One region of the Terrabacter aeriphilus genome, then DNA from elsewhere that is predicted to be linked to it. Evidence: predicted binding sites of a transcription regulator. Region 1 holds the regulator's gene; each other region holds the start of a gene.
The links. Region 1 encodes LexA, which represses DNA repair genes until DNA is damaged. Its sites were predicted from a motif close to TCGAACANNTGTTCGA; they were not measured.

Region 1 (6,306 bases):
TGCGGGTCGAGGATGAGCGAGTAGAAGTCGTTCGAGAGGTTGTAGTGGTGCTCGATGGCGCTGCGGTCGCGGGTCTTGGTGTGCAGCCGGCCACGCAGCCTCGCCTGCGACACCGGCGGCTCGGGCGGGAGGCCCACGACCCCGAGGTCGAAGGCCGTGCGGATGCCGTTCTTCGCCACGGCCGCGACGGTGCCGGCCGAGGGGCGGCCGCCCGCGAGCGTGCGGGCCGTCGACCAGACGCGCCGGAAGCCGTCGAGGAGGTCACCGTCCACGTCGAGCTCACCCGTGACGTAGGCCTGGGCGAGGCCGAGCTCGCCGGGGTGGCGCACGAGCCGGCGCAGGGCCGCCGGGTCGCGCAGGACCACGGTCGGCGCGTCGCTCGGCCCGGCGACGCTGCCGTCCCAGGCGCGCAGGCGGACGGGGAGGGTGCCGCCGAAGAGGGGCTCGACGACCGCCGCCAGGCGGGAGGCGACGCCCCCGGGCCGGGAGGACGCCGCGGAGGGGGCGGGAGCGTCGGGGCGGTCGTCGGTCATGGTCATCGGGTGGCCTCTCGTTGGGGGTCGACGCGAGCGGGTCGGTGGTGCTGCACGTGCTTCGGTGTGGTGCTTCGGAGCGGACGGTCGCACGGATGGGTCGGGCGACCGGGGCGTCCGCGCCTCAAGGAGATACCCCGACAGCGGCCTCACGGCGCGCGTCGCCGGCAGCGACGAGGCCGCGGGGACCGAGCTCCGCCGCGCCGACACCCCCGAAGTACATGTGCGGACCCGGGTAGGCGTGCGCCGGAAGGCCGCTCGCTGCGATGGCGGCTGCGATGTCGGGCGACGGCTCGTGCTCCACGCGCGGCGAGCCGTCGTCGAGGAAACGGACGTGCAGCCGCGCGGCGTCGATGGCGTGCTGGAGGTCGTCTCCGAGCAGGAGGCCGCGCCCCAGCACCTGCATGAGCGCGGTCGTGATCCGGTCGGCGCCGGGGGAGCCGACGGCGAGGGCTGCCCCGACGGCGCTGCGCGCGGTCGTCGGCGCCATGTTCGAGGCGAGGCGTGTGCCGGGCTCGACGGCGTGCAACCCGAGGCGGTTGAGCTCCGGCTCGCCCAGGGCGTTGTTGAGCAGGATGCCGGTGCCGGGGACCACCATGCCGGCGCCGTAGCCCGCGGACATCGTGACGGCGCAGGCGGTGCCGTGCTCGTCGACGGCCGAGACGTGGGCCGTCGACGCTGAGGTCGGCAGCCCGGCGAGGCCGTGGCGCTCCACGGCGAGCAGCAGGGCGTGTCCGTCCGCGGCGAGGTCCCTCGACCGGTCGTGTACCGAGAGCCGGTAGGAGAGGACCCGGCGCTGGATGTCGATGACCTCCGGCCACGTCCAGTGCTCGTGCCGCGCGAGCTCGCCCAGCATCGCGGCGAGCATCGGCCCACCGACGGAGGGCGGGGGGTTGAGCGCCACGGTCCAGCTGCCGACGGCGCGCATCGTCGGGGTGCGCACCACGGCCTCGTAGGCCTCGAGGTCGGCCCGGGTGACGAGGCCGCCGTGGGCGGCCATGTCGTCGGCGAGCACCTGCCCGACCGCGCCGGTGGTGAAGAGGTCGACCCCCTGGGTCGCGAGCAGCTCGAGGATGTCGGCGAGGTCGGGGTTGACGCTCGTCTCGCCCGGCTCCACCGGTCCGCCGTCGGCGCCGGTGATGAGGGCGTGCGCCTCCGGGTCGTCGCCGAAGAGGCTGTCGCGCACGAGGGCGAGATAGAGCGCGGCCGCGGCCCCGGTGCGGTAGCCGTCGCGGCAGAAGTGGACCGACGGCTCGACCAGCCGGCGCCAGGGGAGCACGCCAAACCGCTCCCGTGCGAGCGAGAGCGCCTGCAGCGCACCGGAGTTCGCGACCGAGCCGTGCCCCGCGCCGATGGTGACGCCGCCGCCGTAGTCGGTGCGGACCTGCCGCACGCCTCGCCCGAACGCGGACGGGTCGAGCCCGCGGCCGGGCATCTCGACGTTGCCGTCGACGACGACGGGGTCACCGCCTGCCGGCCACACGTTGACGAAGGCGCCGCCCATGAGGCTGACGATGCCGGGCTCGGTGCTCATCGAGGCGAGGGCGGCTGCGACGGCCGCGTCGACCGCGTTGCCGCCGTCGGCGGCGGCCTCCAGCCCGGCCTCGAGCGGCGCCGGGCCGGAGGCGGCGAGGGCGACCCTCGTCATGACGGTTCGCGGTCGGTCGCGGCCCGCCGCGCCCGCTCCCGATCGGGCTCCGTCAGGGAGGAGCTGCGGTCGTCGTCACCCATGGCACCACCGTATGCCGATGGGACCGCGGGCGCGCGGACGGCGCGTCCGCGCGCGGCGGGCTCCCTCGGCCGGGTCCCTCGGTGGGCTGCGTCAGCGGGCCGCGGCGGCGAGCTCGGCACGGGGCGGGCGGGGGTCCGCGCCGGCGGCCTCGACCAGGGCGTGGAGCGCGGCGGCCACCGCGGGCACCCGCTGGAGGTCGGAGGTGGTGACGGCGAGGATCTGGCGCCGTGAGGCGGGGGAGAGGGGGAGCGTGGCGACCTCGTCGTGCTTCGCCGCGTTGAGGATGAGGTCCGGCACGAGCGCCACCCCGAGCCCGGCGGTGACGAGGCCGAGCTGGGCGACGTAGTCCTCCGTCTCGAACGCGACGTTGGGGCGGAACCCGGCGTGGTCGGCCAGCGAGAGCAGGTGGCCACGACAGCGCGGGCAGCCGGCGATCCACTCCTCCGACGAGAAGTCGGCGAGGCTGGCCGCGGCGTCACCGGCGTGGGGGTGGTCGCGGGGCACGACGAGGCGCACCTCGTCGTCCATGAGCCGACGCGTCACGAGGAGCGACAGGTCCTCCTCGAGCTCCCCGAGGTCGGCACCCTCGTAGGCGAAGGCGACGGCCACGTCGCAGTCGCCGCGACGGAGCGCCGCCAGCGACTCGGGCGGCTCGGCCTCGGTGAAGGTGACGGTGATGTCGGGGTGGCGGGCCTTGAGGATCGCGAGGGTGCGCGGCACGAGGGTGGCCGACGAGCTCGGGAACGCCTGCAGCCGCACGCGTCCCGCGCGCAGACCCGCGATGGCGGTGATCTCCTCCTCGGCCGCGTCGAGCGCCGCGAGCACCCCGACGGCGTGACGGGCGAGGACCTGGCCGGCCTCCGTGAGGCGGACCTGACGGCCGTAGCGCTCGACGAGGACCGTGCCCGTGCGCTGCTCGAGGCGCCGCACCATCTGCGAGATGGCCGGCTGGGTGAACCCGAGCGCGTTCGCGGCGCTCGTGAAGCTTCCCTCGTCGGCGATGGCCTTCATGACCCGCAGGCCCGCAGCATCGATCATGGGCCAATCATAACGGGTTCTTATGCTTTTCAGTGAGGTGACGTCAGCAAGGCATGGGTGACGAGGTCGTGCGACGAGGCGACGTAGGCTGGTCGCGTGTCCCAGCCGACCGGTCTGTCCTCCTCGTCCCCGACGACACGGCTGTCCACCTCGCGCATCCTGCCGCTCGTGACGCACGACCTCGGCACCTTCGAGGACCTCGTCGACCTCGTGAGCGGTGGCGGGGTCCTCGTGCTGAGCGGTGCAGGGCTCTCGACGGAGTCGGGCATCCCCGACTACCGCGGACCTGACGGGACCCGCCGCGTCGAGCCGATGACGTACGGCGAGTTCGCCGGCTCCGGCGAGGCCCGGCGGCGCTACTGGGCACGCAGCTACATCGGCTGGCAGCGCTTCGACGCCGCGGAGCCGAACGAGGGGCACCGGGTCGTCGCCGACCTGCAGGGGGCCGGCTACCTCGGACCCGTCATCACGCAGAACGTGGACGGGCTGCACCAGGCGTCCGGGGCGCGCGACGTCGTGGAGCTGCACGGCTCGCTCGACCGGGCCGTGTGCCTCACCTGCGGCGAGGTGACCTCACGACTCGGCCTGCACGAGCGGATGACGGAGGCGAACCCCGGCTTCATGGCGCGCTTCGCGGCCGCCGCGCACGCCGTGGGCTCGCAGTGGGGCGAGCAGGTGCGCCCGGACGGCGACATCGTCCTGGCCGACGAGCTCGTCGAGTCGTTCCACCCGCCGCGGTGCCTCGTCTGCGGCAACGACACCGTGAAGCCCGACGTCGTCTTCTTCGGCGAGTCCGTGCCCAAGCCCCTCGTGGAGCGGTGCTTCGGCCTCGTCGAGACGGCAGGGGCGCTGCTCGTGCTCGGCTCGTCGCTGTCGGTGATGAGCGGCTACCGGTTCGTGCGCCGGGCGCACGCCAAGGGCGTGCCCGTCGCCATCGTCACGCGCTCGGCCACGCGTGGTGATGCCGAGGCGAGCCTGCGCCTGCACGCGCCCCTCGGCACCACCCTGACCGGCCTGCGTTCCGCGCTCGGGGTCTGACGCTCCGGGTCTGACGCTCTGGGTCTGACGCTCCGGATCTGACGCTCGGCGCGTCCTAGATGCGTCGCAGGACGGCGGTCACCTTGCCGAGGATGGTGGCGTGGTCGCCGTCGATCGGCGAGAAGTCGGGGTTGTGGGGCATCAGCCACACGTGCCCGTCGGTGCGCTTGAAGGTCTTGACGGTCGCCTCGTTGTCGAGCATCGCGGCCACGACGTCGCCGTTCTCGGCGTGCTGCTGCTGGCGCACGACGACCCAGTCGCCGTCGCAGATGGCCGCCTCGACCATCGAGTCGCCGGCGACCTTGAGCAGGAAGAGGTCGCCCTCGCCCACGAGCTGCTTCGGCAGCGGGAAGACGTCCTCGACGACCTCCTCGGCGGTGATCGGCACGCCGGCGGCGATCTTGCCGAGCACCGGGACGTACGAGGCCTCGGGCCGGGCGTCGCCCGAGTCGGTCTCGGTGTCGTACTGGTCGCCGGCCGGGCCGGCCGTCCGGGCGCCGCGCGAGCCGCGCGCGGCGGGCGTGTCCGCCCTGGCTCGGGCGGGCGACGTGGCGCGACCGCGGTAGCCGACCTGCTCGGCCGTCGCGTCGGGGGAGACGACCTCGAGGGCGCGCGGTCGGTTCGGGTCGCGGCGCAGGTAGCCCTTGGCCACGAGCGCGTTGAGCTGGTGGGAGACGCTCGACGGGCTCGCGAGGCCGACGGCGTCGCCGATCTCGCGCATGCTCGGCGGGTAGCCCCGCCGGTCGACGGAGTTGCGGATCACCTCGAGCACCTTCCGCTGACGCACCGTGAGCCCGTCGCCGGTGTCGCGGTCGGGAAGCTCGGTCACGCCCATGGTGTCCCCTTCGTCGGCTCGTCAGACCGTTGCTGCGACCGGTCGTGACGACCGATGTCAGTGGTGGCTGGTGAGGTGTGTGGTGTGCGGAAAGCCTACGAGGTTCGAACACAGTTGCCAAACACCTGTTCGACGCGTGTCTCGACTTCATCGAACATACGTGCTAGAAATCGTCCAGACGTTCCATCGAACACCTGTTCGGTGGATCCGGAGCTAGGGGAGGTCACCATGAGCGCCACCGTGCTGACGGCCGTTCGTCCGATCGCGACGCAGGAGCAGCAGGCCGCGTCGGGTCCGCAGGGGCGCCCGCGCCTCGTCTCCGTGCCGACCGGTCGCGAGGCGGGCCGCGCCGCGCGAGCCGCCCGGGCTGCACGGGACGCCCGCGTCCCGATGCGGCTCACGCGCTTCGGCCGTCTCGTCGTCTCCCTGCTCGTCGCGTCGGTCGTGGCCCTGCTCGCCGTCGGCCTCGCCGGCCAGCTCGCGTCCGCCACCGGCGAGCCGCGCACGCTGACGGTCCAGCCGGGGCAGACCCTCTCGGGCATCGCCGCCCGGGAGCTGCCCGGTCTCAGCCGCGCCGACGGCGTGCTCGAGCTGCAGCTCGCCAACGGTCTCAGCTCGAGCCAGGTCCATGCCGGCCAGCAGCTGGTCGTCCCCGGTCCCTGAGCCCGCTCCGACCCAGCAGACCTCTGCGCACACCGTGCGCAGACCCCCAACGGCCGCGTTGGCTCCACCTCCAGCGGCTGTCGGGACCGGCGCTTCGACCCCGCCGGCCCCGTCCGGACGCCGCACCCCTGCACGGGGTGCGGCGTTCTGCTGCCTCCGGCGCCCTGTGGACGACGGGCCCGGTCCGGCGCCGTGACGTCCTAGCGTCACCACCGGGGAAGGGAGCCACGAGCGATGCACTACGAGGTGGACACCGCCGCGCTGCGCGAGAGCGCGCTGACGATCGGTGAGGTGCTGGCGCGGGTGCGCCGGCTCGGGGTCACCGACGACCTGGCCGCCGTCGCGACGGCGGTGCCGCCCGGGCGCACCACGGCAGGCGCGCCGGGGGTCGCCCTCGCGTGGCAGGCGCGGCTGGCCGGCCTCACGTGGGAGCTGCGCGAGCTCGGGGCCGGGGTGAGTGCCGCGGC
Region 2 (6,306 bases), on a different contig from region 1:
GCGGAGCCGTCGGGCAGGCCGGTCTCCGCGAGGTCGCCGACCACGAACCGCGCCCGCCCCTCGGGCACGAACGAGGCAGCCCGCTCCCGGGAGGCCTCGACCGCGACGGACGACCAGTCGACCCCGACGAGCGAGGCGCCGGTCGCGCGCGCGAGCCACAGCCCGGGCCCGCCGCGGCCGCAGGCGAGGTCGACGAGCCGATGACCGGGCCCGACGCGCGCGTGCGCCACGACCTGGCCGAGCACCCACCACGTCGTCATGCCGAAGGGCTCGACCTCCCTCGGGTAGTCCTCGCCGTAGGCCTGCGCCGCGAGGTCGCGCAGGAGGGACGTGCTCGCCGTGGCCACGTAGCCGGCGTCGTAGGCGGCGCCGGTCATGCCCGCCGGGCGGTCCCAGCGGGCGCCGGCAGGGAGCTCGCCGTCCACCCCACCAGTGTGCCGCCGGGGAGCCGGCCACGGCCGCCGTTCCGCGGGACGGGCCGCGCCGGTCCACCCGGTCCCGACGGTCGCGCGCGCACGGCATACGATCTGGCTCTTGTGGAGATCACCGTGGGAGTCCTCGCCGTGCAGGGCGACGTGCGCGAGCACCTCGCCGCCCTGGTGTCGCTCGGCGCCGAGGCCGTTCCCGTGCGACGCCCCGCCGAGGTCGCGGCCGTCGACGGGCTCGTCATCCCCGGCGGGGAGTCGACGGTCATGGACAAGCTCGTGCGCGCCTTCGAGCTGCGCGAGCCGCTCGTGCGGCGCATCGCCGAGGGCCTGCCCGTCTACGGCTCGTGCGCGGGCATGATCATGCTCGCCGACCGCATCGCCGACGGCCGTCCCGACCAGCAGACGCTCGGCGGCCTCGACATCACGGTGCGGCGCAACGCCTTCGGCCGCCAGGTCGACTCCTTCGAGACGGAGCTCGACTACGCGTGGAGCGACCCCGAGGCCCTCGCCCCGGCGGGCCCGGTCCACGCCGTCTTCATCCGGGCGCCGTGGGTCGAGCAGGCCGGCCCGGACGTCGAGGTGCTCGCCCGCGTGGGTCATGGGCCCGCCGCCGGTAGGATCGTCGCGGTCCGGCAGGGCAACCTGATGGCCACGTCGTTCCACCCCGAGGTGGGCGCCGACCGCCGGATCCACGCCGAGTTCGTCTCGATCGTCAGAGAGCACCGACTCCAGCAGTCGGCTGCCCGCCAGTCACCGGAACGCGAGGACACTGCATGAGCGGCCACTCCAAATGGGCCACCACGAAGCACCAGAAGGCTGCCAAGGACGCCAAGCGCGGCAAGCTCTTCGCCAAGCTCATCAAGAACATCGAGGTCGCGGCCCGCCAGGGCGGTGCCGACCCGACGGGCAACCCCACGCTCTACGACGCCATCCAGAAGGCGAAGAAGACGTCGGTGCCCAACGACAACATCGACCGCGCGGTCAAGCGCGCGTCGGGTGCCGAGGCGGGCGCCGCCGACTGGCAGACGATCATGTACGAGGGCTACGCCCCTAACGGTGTCGCGGTCCTCATCGAGTGCCTCACCGACAACCGCAACCGCGCGGCCGCCGAGGTGCGCACGGCCCTCACCCGCAACGGCGGCCAGCTCGCCGACCCGGGCTCGGTGTCCTACGTCTTCAACCGCAAGGGCGTCGTGACGGTGCTCAAGGACGCCGGCTCCGAGGACGAGATCCTCGAGGTCGTCCTCGAGGCGGGCGCCGAGGAGGTCAACGACAACGGCGACACCTGGGAGATCATCTCCGAGGCCACCGACTTCGTCGCGGTGCGCCAGGCGATCCAGGACGCCGGCATCGACTACGAGTCCGCCGAGGCGTCCTTCGTGCCCAACCTGCAGGTGCCGCTCGACCTCGACGGCGCGAAGAAGATGATCCGCGTCATCGAGGCGCTCGAGGACAGCGACGACGTGCAGAACGTCTTCGCCAACGGCGACATCCCCGACGACGTGTTGGCCCAGCTCGACGACGAGGAGTGAGCCCGCGGGCACGCGCCCGCGACGGGCTCCGGGCCCACAGGTCCGAGCAGGAGGCACGCCGGTGACCGGCGTGCCTCCCGTCGTTCCGGCACCCGCCCGTTAGCGTTGGTCCCGAACACCTGTTCGGTTCGTCCCCGACCGTCCCGCCCACCCGCACCCCGAGGAGGTATGCCGTGCGCGTCCTCGCGGTCGACCCCGGGCTCACGCGGTGCGGCGTCGGCGTCGTCGACGGCGTGCCCGGTCGGCGGCTCTCGCTCGTCGAGGTGGGCGTCATCCGCACCCCGGCCGGCGACCCGACGCCCAAGCGCCTCGTCGCCGTCGAGGACGAGATGCGCCAGTGGTTCGCCCGGCACCGCCCCGAGGCGGTCGCCATCGAGCGGGTCTTCGCCGACACCAACGTCTCCACCGTCATGGGCACCGCGCAGGTGACCGGCATCGTCATGATCATGGCCGAGCGCCTGGGCCTGCCGGTCACGCTCCACACGCCGACCGAGGTCAAGGCGGCCGTGAGCGGCAACGGCCGGGCCGACAAGGCCCAGGTGACGACGATGGTGACCCGCCTGCTCGGCCTCGCCACGCCGCCGAAGCCGGCCGACGCCGCCGACGCGCTCGCCCTCGCCATCTGCCACGTGTGGCGCGGTGGCACCCAGAGCCGTCTCGAGGACGCCCGGCTCGAGGTGCTCGCGCGCAGCGGCAGCCGGGGGACCGGCATCCCTCGTCGGGTGCCGCCGGGGGCCGCGCCCGCCCAGCGCCGCCTGCGTGCCGCCTCCGACGCCGTCACCCGACAGTCTCCCGGCACGCCCACCCGGCTGCCTCCCACCAGCCCCACCCGCCAGACCCCTGGAGCCCAGCCCCGATGATCGCCTCGCTCTCCGGCACCGTCCTCAAGGTCGGCCTCGACTCCGTCGTCGTCGGCGTGGGCGGGGTCGGCATGCTCGTGCACACGACCCCGGCCACGGCCACCTCGGTGCGGCTCGGCCAGCCGGCCGAGCTCGCCACGAGCCTCGTCGTGCGCGAGGACTCCCTGACTCTCTACGGCTTCGCCACCGAGGACGAGAAGCACGTCTTCGAGACGGTGCAGACGGTCTCGGGCGTCGGGCCGCGCCTCGCGCTCGCCGTGCTCGCCGTGCACTCGCCGGATGCCGTGCGCGTGGCCCTCGGCACGGGCGACCTCGTCGCCCTGACGAAGGTGCCCGGCATCGGCAAGAAGGGCGCCGAGCGGCTCGTGCTCGAGCTCAAGGACAAGCTCGGCGCGCTGCCGGGCTCGACCGGTCACGCCGAGCCGGCCCCGCTCGACACCGGCGAGGCCTGGCGCGAGCAGGTGCGCGAGGCCCTCGTCGGCCTCGGCTGGAGCGTGCGCCAGGCCGACGACGCGCTCGACAAGGTCGCTCCCCGCGCGGCCGAGGGCGCCGGCGTGTCGGCGCTGCTCCGCGCCGCCCTGCAGGAGCTGGGCCGATGAGCGTCGACGGCGGCTGGGAGCTCGAGCAGGCCCCCGAGACCTGGGCCGACGGCTCGTTCGACGCCACCGCCCGCATCGTCGACGTCGGCAGCGACGGCGACGAGCGGGTGGTGGAGGCGGCCCTGCGCCCCAAGCGCCTCGAGGACTTCCCCGGGCAGACGCGCGTACGCGACCAGCTCGGGCTCGTGCTCAAGGCGGCCCGGCACCGCGGCACGCCTCCCGACCATGTGCTCCTCTCGGGTCCTCCCGGCCTCGGCAAGACGACCCTCGCGATGATCGTCGCGAGCGAGCTCGAGCAGCCGATCCGCATCACCTCGGGGCCGGCCATCCAGCACGCCGGTGACCTCGCCTCGGTGCTGTCGTCGCTCGCCGAGGGGGAGGTGCTCTTCCTCGACGAGATCCACCGGATGTCGCGCTCGGCGGAGGAGATGCTCTACCTCGCGATGGAGGACTTCCGCGTCGACGTCATCATCGGCAAGGGCCCGGGCGCGACCGCGATCCCGCTCGAGCTGCCGCCCTTCACGGTCGTCGGCGCGACGACCCGGGCCGGACTGCTGCCGGCCCCGCTGCGCGACCGGTTCGGCTTCACCGGGCACCTCGACTACTACGCGGCCGCCGACCTCGAGACGATCCTGCACCGCTCCGCCCGGCTGCTCGGCCTCGACGCCGACGCCGACGGCATCGCCGAGATCGCGCTGCGCTCTCGCGGCACCCCGCGCATCGCCAACCGGCTGCTGCGCCGCGTGCGCGACTGGGCGCAGGTGCACGGCGAGAACCGCGTCACCCACGGCGCGGCCCGCCAGGCGCTCGAGCTCTTCGACGTCGACGAGCGCGGCCTCGACCGCCTCGACCGGGCCGTGCTCGAGGCCCTGTGCCGACGCTTCAACGGGGGGCCTGTCGGCCTCTCCACCCTGGCCGTCGCCGTGGGGGAGGAGCCCGACACCGTCGAGACGGTCGCCGAGCCCTACCTCGTGCGTGAGGGCTTCATGGTCCGCACGCCGCGGGGCCGCGCGGCCTCCTCGCTCGCCTGGGAGCACCTTGGCCTGACCCCGCCGATCGAGGCGCAGTCGATGTGGTCGGCGACCCTGCCGATCGACGAGGCCGGCGGCGCGCGCTTCGACGCCTGAGCGGCTGGCGCACGTGCCGGCGAAACCGGTCGAAACGTGACCGGCGCGTGACGGTCCGCGGGCCCGTGTGGTCTGACAAACTGCACCGGCGCCCGTAGACTCCTGCGGGCACCATCGCCGGTGCCGCGGCACCATCCGGTGCCCCCGGTCGTTGACGCGACATCCGACCCCGATCGCCGGGTCGTGGCGCGCGCCCCGACAACCGGACGAAGACACGAAGGACTGAGCTGACATGAGCACCAACGGGACCTTCTCGTTGCTGATTTTCGCCCTTCCCCTGCTCCTGCTGGGCTGGCTGTTCTACACCCAGAACAAGCGGATGAAGCAGATGCGCGACTTCAGCTCCTCGCTCAACGTCGGCGACGCGATCGTCACGTCCTCGGGCATCTACGGCACGGTCAAGCACCTCGACGACGCCAGCGCGTGGCTCGAGATCGCGGAGGGCACGACGATCCGCGTCGACCGCCGCGCCATCGCCATGAAGCAGGCCGACCCCACGACTCCGGGTGCCCCTGCCGCTCCCGTCGCCGACGACGCCCCGGGCACGACGCCGGGCTCCCCGCAGAACGGTCAGTGAGGGTTCCGTGGCCAAGAGTTCCACCAAGCAGTCGGCGAGACGCAGCCTCCTCGCCCTCATCGTCGTCATCCTCGGCCTGGGCGCCCTCGTCGGCGGCCTGACCAAGTGGGGTGACGGTCAGGCCGTCCCGCGCCTCGGCCTCGACCTCGAGGGCGGCACCGAGCTCGTGCTCAAGCCGCAGCTGAACGACGGCCAGACCGTCAACGAGGGCCAGGTCAACCGCGCCGTCGACATCATCCGCCAGCGCATCGACGCCAACGGCGTCTCCGAGTCGGAGATCTCGACGCAGGGTGGCCAGAACATCGTCGTCTCGATCCCCGGGGCGCCCACGGCCGAGCAGCTCGACGCGCTGAGCAAGCCCTCGCAGCTGCGCTTCCGCGCCGTCTTCGTCGAGGCCGTCGACCCGAACGCCGCCCAGGCCGGCTCGACCGTCAACCCCGGCGGCACCCCGACGCCGTCCGGCACCTCGACCGGGACACCGTCCGGCACCTCGACCGCCACGTCCACGGGCAGCGCGACCGCCCCGGCCACCGGCACCCCGAGCGCCACCGCGACGCCGTCCGGCTCCTCGACCGCCGCGAACGGCGTCGTCCCGCAGGCCTTCGCCGCCGCCACCACGGCGCCGACCCCCGCCGCGACGCCCACGGGCTCGACCTCGGCCACCCCGGCGCCGTCCGCGACGACGCCCACCCCCGCGCAGACCGCGCCCGCCCCCACCGCTGCCGAGACCGAGGCCGCCGTCAAGGCGCAGGCCAGCACCGGGCTCGTCGGCCTCGGCTGGACCAAGGAGAAGGCCGACGCGGCCGCCGCGACGGTCGCCCGGCAGTACGCCGCGCTCAACTGCGCCACGCCCGGCGCCGTCGACAGGATCAAGGACGACCCGGCCCTGCCGCTCGCCACCTGCGGCGAGGACCGCGTCACCAAGTACGTCCTCGGCCCGAGCGAGATCGACGGCAGCGAGATCGCCGACGCCTCGAGCGGCTTCCAGGTCGGCCCGAACGGCCAGCCCACCTCCATCGTCGAGGTCGCGCTGTCGTTCAAGGACGCCGGCAAGACGAAGTTCGCCGCCGTCACGAAGCGCCTCTACGCCCAGCAGTCGCAGCCGCCGTTCGACCAGTTCGCCATCGTGCTCGACAAGTCGGTCATCAGCGCGCCGCGGTCGCAGGCCGTCATCACCGACGGT
Region 3 (6,306 bases), on a different contig from region 1:
CCACCGTCGGACGGCGCGCTGTGTGGCCACCCGCCGCGGCGTCGCACCCGGCTGTGAGAACGCGTCCTTCCTGTGGGCGGGCGCTCAGGCGTCCTGGTCGAAGGGGCGTTCCTCGGGGCGGGCAGCCGGCGGTCGGGGGGTGTCCGCGGGTTCCCGCTCAGGTATGCCGGTGTGCTGGCGGGCGCGTCTCCCGCGCCGGTCGGGCCGTCCGCGCGGGCCGCCCGGCCCGCCCGGCCCGTCCCGCCCGGTGCCCGGGGTGCTGATGCCGACGCGCTCACCCCAGGCGTCGTAGCGCTGCTTGTACCGCCGGAGGCGTCGGGTGAGGGTGACGACGAGGTACGCCCCGAGCAGCAGGAGCACCAGGGCGATCCCGGCCGCCCACCACGGGTGGGCGAGGGCGAGAGCCGTCACCCCGGTGACGGTCACGTCCTCCGTCGTGCTGACGAGGACGTTGCTCGCCGGTTCGGGGGAGGTGTTGACCACGGCGCGCAGGCCGGCCTTGATGCCGTGGGAGATGAGCGCCGTCACCCCACCGGTCGCGGCGCCGACAGCCGCGTCGAGGCTCGCCGTCTCGTGGCCGATGAGGTAGCCGATCGTCGCGCCGACCGCCGGGCGCACCACGGTGTGCACGGAGTCCCAGACCGAGTCGACGTAGGGGATCTTGTCGGCGAGCATCTCGATGACGAAGAGGACGGCGGTGCCGACGAGCACGTCGGTGCGCGCGAGGGCGTCGGGGACCTGGCCCAGGCCCCAGATCCGGTCGGCGAGGCCGAGGACGAGCACGACGGCGTACGCGTTGATGCCACTGCCCCACCCCGTGGTGAAGGCCAGGGGGACGAGCTCGGCGCCCATGCCGCTCCTTCGGGTCCGGTGCCGGTGCGGTGCGCCGGCGACGTGACGGCTGCTCGGGCCGGCGGCTCGAGCAGGTCGTCGCTGCCGACGGTGTCGCATGACCCGGCATCGCGCAACGGGGGCGCCCTGCGGGACGCCGGTCGCGGGAGCTGCGGGGGTTCGAGGTGGGCATGACGACGGGCCCGATCCGTGGGCGGACAGGACCCCTGAGCCTCTCCGTTCGCGGACCGGACCCGCGTGTGCGCCACTCTTCCGGGAGCGCGGCCGGCAGGCCTGAGCACGGGTACTCAGGTCGGCGTCGGGGAGGTCGGGCACGGGCTTGCGACGGGCTTCCTGCGGGCTTCCGACAGGCGTCCGGCGGAGGCCCGACGGTCGTCTTGACACGGTGTCGGCGGCAGGGGTTACTGTTGTCGTATCGAACAGGTGTTCGAGAAATTCAGTCCAGTCGTCGGTTGGTGTCGGCCGCTCGTGTGGGGCGCGAGCGTGTCGGGTCGTGATGTCGGCCTCGACGTGTCCGAGGGAGACGTGTCGCGGTGCGTAGGTTCAGGGATTCCGTGCAGGTGAGGCTGCGGGAGCAGCAGCAGGAGCACGAGCAGGAGCAGCAGCGGTCCTGGGAGCACTCTCAGGAGCACTCTCAGGAGCGGTCCCGGGAGCAGCTCCGGGAGCAGGAACGGTCAGCAGTCGGGGCCGGCCGGTCCGGGGGTGGGGACCGGTCCGCCCGGTCCGCCCGGTGGCGCGGCGCGAACGCGCAGTCCGTCGCGAGCGGGCGGGCGATGCCGAGCGGTGGACCGCTCCGGAGCCTCGACGGGGGAAGCGGCGGCGGTGTCGCCGGGAGCCGGCTCGACGAGGAGTCCGGCACCGCTGAGCCGGCCCCCGAGGCCTTCATCTGGCGTGGACGTCTCTACGTCGTGCGCGGGGTGCTCGCCCAGTGGCGCGAGCGGCGGGCGTGGTGGCACGACGCGCTCGAGGCGGAGGAGGCGCAGGTGCAGCCGGGGCAGACGCTCGCCGCCGCGGCGCGCGAGCAGCACGTCTGGCGGGTCGAGGCGAGCCCGGGGTGGTCGTTCGCCCCCGGGGTCTACGACCTCGCCCACGACGAGTCCGCCCGGGCCGACGACCGCTGGTCGCTCGTCCGCGTCGCCGACTGACCGGAACGCTCCGGAGCTCACCTGCTGCCCCCTGCCCCCGGGCCTCAGACCCTGGGGCTTCAGGTCCTCGGGCTTCAGGCCCAGGCCCTCGAAAACCTCAGATCCCGGTCCGGACCCCGGTCCGGACCTGCCGAACCCAGAGAGGAGACCGTCGTGACTGCTGGCCACCTGCGCCGCCCGCCGATCTCGGTCGCCGTGATCGACCTGCTCGAGCGAGCCCGCACCACGTTGGAGTGCGCCTGCCGCACGAGCGATGCCTCGGAGCGCCACCGCGACGCCCACCTCGGAGCGCTGCGCGCGGCCGCGGCCCTCGTCGCCGCCCGCACCGTCCCGACCCCGCGCTCGCGGCCGCGCAGCGTGTGGCAGGTGCTGCCCGGCGTCGCGCCCGAGCTGGGGGAGTGGGCCGGCTTCTTCGCGGCCTGCTCGGCCCAGCGGTCGGTCATCGACCGTGGCGGACACCTCAGCATCCGCGAGGCCGACGACCTGCTGCGCCAGGCCGAGATGTTCCTCGAGATCGTCCAGGACCTGCTCGGGATCCCGCAGACGGTCCCGCTGCCGCAGTCGATCACCCCGGTCTCGGTCAGCTCCGGGACGAGGAGCCGGGCGACCGGGTGACGAGCAGCATGACGACCCCCCACCCCGTCCCCTCGTCCCCACACCCGGACCCACGCCCACACCCAGACCCACACCCGGACCCGGACCCGGCACGGCGCCTGCACCGGCCGGCGCCCGGCCGCTCGGGGGAGAGCTTCGTGCACCTGCACGTCGCCTCCGGCTACTCGATGCGCTACGGCACGGCCAAGCCGCACGACCTCGTCGAGCGCGCGGCCGCCTTCGGGCAGCCGGCGCTCGCCCTCACCGACCGCGACGGGCTCTACGGCGCCGTGAAGTTCGTCCGCGCCTGCATGGAGCACGGCGTCGCACCCGTCCTCGGCGTCGACCTCGCGCTCGGTCCGGAGCCGGCGGAGGTCCGTCGGGCACCGTCCGTGCGCACCCCCGTGCGCGGCGGTGCGCTCGTCGACCCGCGGCTGCCCCGGGTCACCGTGCTCGCACGCGGGGCCGGCGGTGGGCTGCAGCCCGGTGAGGGGTGGGCCGCCCTCTGCCGGCTCGTCACGGCCACGCACCTGCGGGGGGAGCGGGGCAACCCGGTCACCACCGCGTCCCTGCTCGCCGAGCACGCCGGTGCGAGGCCCCGCCCGGACGCGGCCGGGGCTGAACCGGGCCGCGGCGCGTCGCCCGCCGCCGACGCCGCCGACGCCCGGCTCGTCGTGCTCCTCGGCCCGGACTCCGACGTCGGCCGCGCCGTGCTCGCCAAGCGGCGCGACCGCGCCCGGGCAGCCCTCGAGCGCTGGGTCGCCCTGCTGCCGCGCGGCGCGGTCGCCGTCGAGGTCGTCTGCCACGGTGGGCCGGAGCACCTGCCCGGCAGCCTCGGGCAGGCCGGCCGGATGCTCGCGCTCGCCCGCGAGGTCGGCGTGCCGAGCGTCATCACCGCCGCGGTGCGGCACGCCGACCCGCAGGATGCCGCGATCGTCGACGTGCTCGACGCGGCCCGGCGCCTCGTCGCGCTCGACGAGCGGCACCTCGACCGGGTCACCACGGCCGGCCACCTCTCGCCGACCCCGGTCATGCACGCGCTCGCGCTCGACGTCGTCCAGGTCTCGGGCCCCGGGCTCGCCGGCGGCGGTGCGAGGGCGCGCGAGCAGGCCCGCGCCCTCGTCGCGCGCACGACGGCCCTCGCCACCGAGTGCATCCAGGACCCGCGGGCCGACCTCGGCATCGGCTCGGTGCACCTGCCCGAGCCCGGCGTTCTCGGCATCCGGGCCGGCACCAACCCGCACCACGTCCTCGCCCGCCGGTGCCGCGAGTCGATCCCGGGTCGCTACCCCGGACGGTCCGAGCCCGAGCTCCGGGCCGTCAGCGACCGGCTCGAGGACGAGCTCGGCGTCATCGGCGGGCTCGGCTACGCGACGTACTTCCTCACCGTCGCGCAGGTCTGCGACCTCATCCGTGAGATGGGGGTCCGGGTCGCGGCGCGCGGCTCCGGTGCCGGCTCGCTCGTCAACTACCTGCTCGGCATCTCCGGCGTCGACCCGATGCGCCACGGCCTGCTCATGGAGCGCTTCTGCTCCCCGCTCCGCGCCGAGCTGCCCGACATCGACATCGACGTCGAGTCGGCCCGCCGCACCGAGATCTACGAGCGCATCCTCGACCACTTCGGCGGCGAGCGGGTCACCTGCGTCTCGATGATGGACACCTACCGGGTGCGCCACGCGATCCGTGACGCCGGCGCCGCGCTCGGACTGCCCCCGCCCGAGGTCGACGCCATGGCCAAGGCCTTCCCGCACATCGCCGCGCGCAACGTGCGCCACGCCCTCGCCGAGCTGCCCGAGCTGCGCGCCAGCGGCCTCGACGTGCCCCGCCTCCAGCTGATGTTCGACATCGTCGAACGGCTCGACGGGCTGCCCCGGCACGTCGCGCTGCACCCGTGCGGGGTCGTGCTCTCCGACTCCGTGCTGCTCGACCGCACCCCGGTCGAGGCGAGCTGGCTGGGCTTCCCGATGAGCCAGTTCGACAAGGACGACGTCGAGGAGATGGGCCTGCTCAAGCTCGACGTGCTCGGCATCCGGATGCAGTCGGCGATGGCGCACGCCGTCGCCGAGGTGGCCCGGGTCGACGACACCGGCATCGACCTCGACGACGAGGCGCAGGTGCCCTTCGACGACGAGGAGACCTTCGAGCTCGTCCGCTCGACGCGGACGCTCGGCTGCTTCCAGATCGAGAGCCCCGGCCAGCGCGAGCTCATCGGCAAGTTCGGCCCCCGCAGCTTCGACGACCTCATCATCGACATCTCGCTCTTCCGGCCCGGGCCGGTCAAGAGCGACATGATCATCCCGTTCCTCAACGCCCGGCAGGGGTGGAAGGACCCCTCCTACCTGCACCCGACGCTCGTCCCCGCGCTCGAGGAGACCGAGGGCGTCGTCGTCTTCCACGAGCAGGTGCTCATGATCGTCGCGGAGACGACCGGGGTGACGCTCGCCCAGGCCGACGAGGTGCGCCGCACCCTCGGCACGCCGGCCGGCCAGGCGCAGATCGCGCAGTGGTGGCGCCCGGCCGCGCTGGCCCGCGGCTACGCCCCCGAGGTGGCCGACAAGATCTGGGAGGTGCTCAAGGCGTTCGCCTCGTTCGGCTTCTGCAAGGCGCACGCGGCGGCGTTCGCGCTGCCGACCTACCAGTCGGCGTGGCTCAAGACGCACCACCCGGCCGCCTTCCTCGCCGGCGTGCTGACCCACGACCCCGGCATGTACCCCAAGCGGCTCATCCTCGACGACGCCCGCAGCTTCGGCATCACGGTGCTCGGGCTCGACGTCAACGTCTCCACCGGCACCTACCGCTTCGAGCGCACCGAGGACGGCGGCGAGGCGATCCGGCTCTCGCTCGCCGACGTGCACGGCATCAGCGAGGCGGAGGTCGCGCAGATCGTGGCCGGCCAGCCCTACTCGAGCCTCTCCGACTTCTGGCAGCGCGCGCACGTCTCCCGGCCTGTCGCGGAGAAGCTCGTGCTCGCGGGGGGCTTCGACGCCCTGCACGACATCGACCTCGGCGGCCCGTCCCGCCTCGACGAGGGCAGCTCGGGCGTCGTGGGGCGGGCCCGCCACGGGCTCGGCCGGCGCGGGCGGATCACCCGCCGCGACCTGCTGCTCCACGTCGCCGAGCTCGACCGGTGGTCGTCGTCGCAGCGGCGCTCGACCCGTCGGGTCTCCGCAGCGGGCCGGGCGTCCCGGCGGGTGACGTCCGTCTCGGCGACCGGCGACATCCGGGCGCTCGCGGCGGCGCAGTCCCAGGCGTCGGCCGGGGCTCCTGCGCACGTCGCGACCCAGCTGACGCTCGACCTCGGCGACACACCACGCCTGTCGGCGACGAGCGGGCTGCCCGAGATGACCGGTCCCGAGCGGGTGCGGGCCGAGCTCGAGGTGCTCGGCCTCGACGCGAGCGGCCACGTCGTCGACTTCTACGGTCCGCTGCTCGACGCGCTCGGCGTCACCCGCGGCCGCGACCTCCTCTCCGGCCGCAGCGGCCGCGAGGTCTGGGTCGCGGGCGTCAAGGTCGCCACCCAGACCCCGCCGATCCGCACCGGGCGCCGCGTCGTCTTCCTCACCCTCGACGACGCCACCGGGCCCGTCGACCTCACCTTCTTCGAGGACGTCCAGGGTCCGTATGCCGCCACCGTCTTCCACTCGTGGCTGCTGCTCTGCCGCGGGTTCGTCCGGCGCACCGGTCCGCGGGGGATCTCGATCCGCGCCACCGGCGC

Region 2: the regulator LexA is predicted to act here: its motif matches at 2,072-2,087, upstream of ruvC (crossover junction endodeoxyribonuclease RuvC).
Region 3: the regulator LexA is predicted to act here: its motif matches at 1,268-1,283, upstream of ABD979_RS12490 (DUF6504 family protein).

Annotation. Positions count from the first base shown of each region.
Region 1 is NZ_BAABIW010000020.1:114,324-120,629, forward strand. It holds gene ABD979_RS15985 (class I SAM-dependent methyltransferase) at 1-539, opposite strand, end outside; gene ABD979_RS15990 (gamma-glutamyltransferase) at 658-2,181, opposite strand; gene ABD979_RS15995 (LysR family transcriptional regulator) at 2,356-3,303, opposite strand; gene ABD979_RS16000 (Sir2 family NAD-dependent protein deacetylase) at 3,400-4,341, shown strand; gene lexA (transcriptional repressor LexA) at 4,397-5,176, opposite strand; gene ABD979_RS16010 (LysM peptidoglycan-binding domain-containing protein) at 5,405-5,839, shown strand; gene ABD979_RS16015 (hypothetical protein) at 6,074-6,306, shown strand, end outside.
Region 2 is NZ_BAABIW010000025.1:20,850-27,155, reverse strand. It holds gene ABD979_RS17590 (class I SAM-dependent methyltransferase) at 1-425, opposite strand, end outside; gene pdxT (pyridoxal 5'-phosphate synthase glutaminase subunit PdxT) at 537-1,205, shown strand; gene ABD979_RS17580 (YebC/PmpR family DNA-binding transcriptional regulator) at 1,202-1,960, shown strand; gene ruvC (crossover junction endodeoxyribonuclease RuvC) at 2,134-2,820, shown strand; gene ruvA (Holliday junction branch migration protein RuvA) at 2,817-3,419, shown strand; gene ruvB (Holliday junction branch migration DNA helicase RuvB) at 3,416-4,546, shown strand; gene yajC (preprotein translocase subunit YajC) at 4,779-5,123, shown strand; gene secD (protein translocase subunit SecD) at 5,131-6,306, shown strand, end outside.
Region 3 is NZ_BAABIW010000016.1:151,867-158,172, reverse strand. It holds gene ABD979_RS12495 (DUF4126 domain-containing protein) at 85-852, opposite strand; gene ABD979_RS12490 (DUF6504 family protein) at 1,407-1,997, shown strand; gene ABD979_RS12485 (SAV_6107 family HEPN domain-containing protein) at 2,151-2,612, shown strand; gene ABD979_RS12480 (DNA polymerase III subunit alpha) at 2,750-6,306, shown strand, end outside.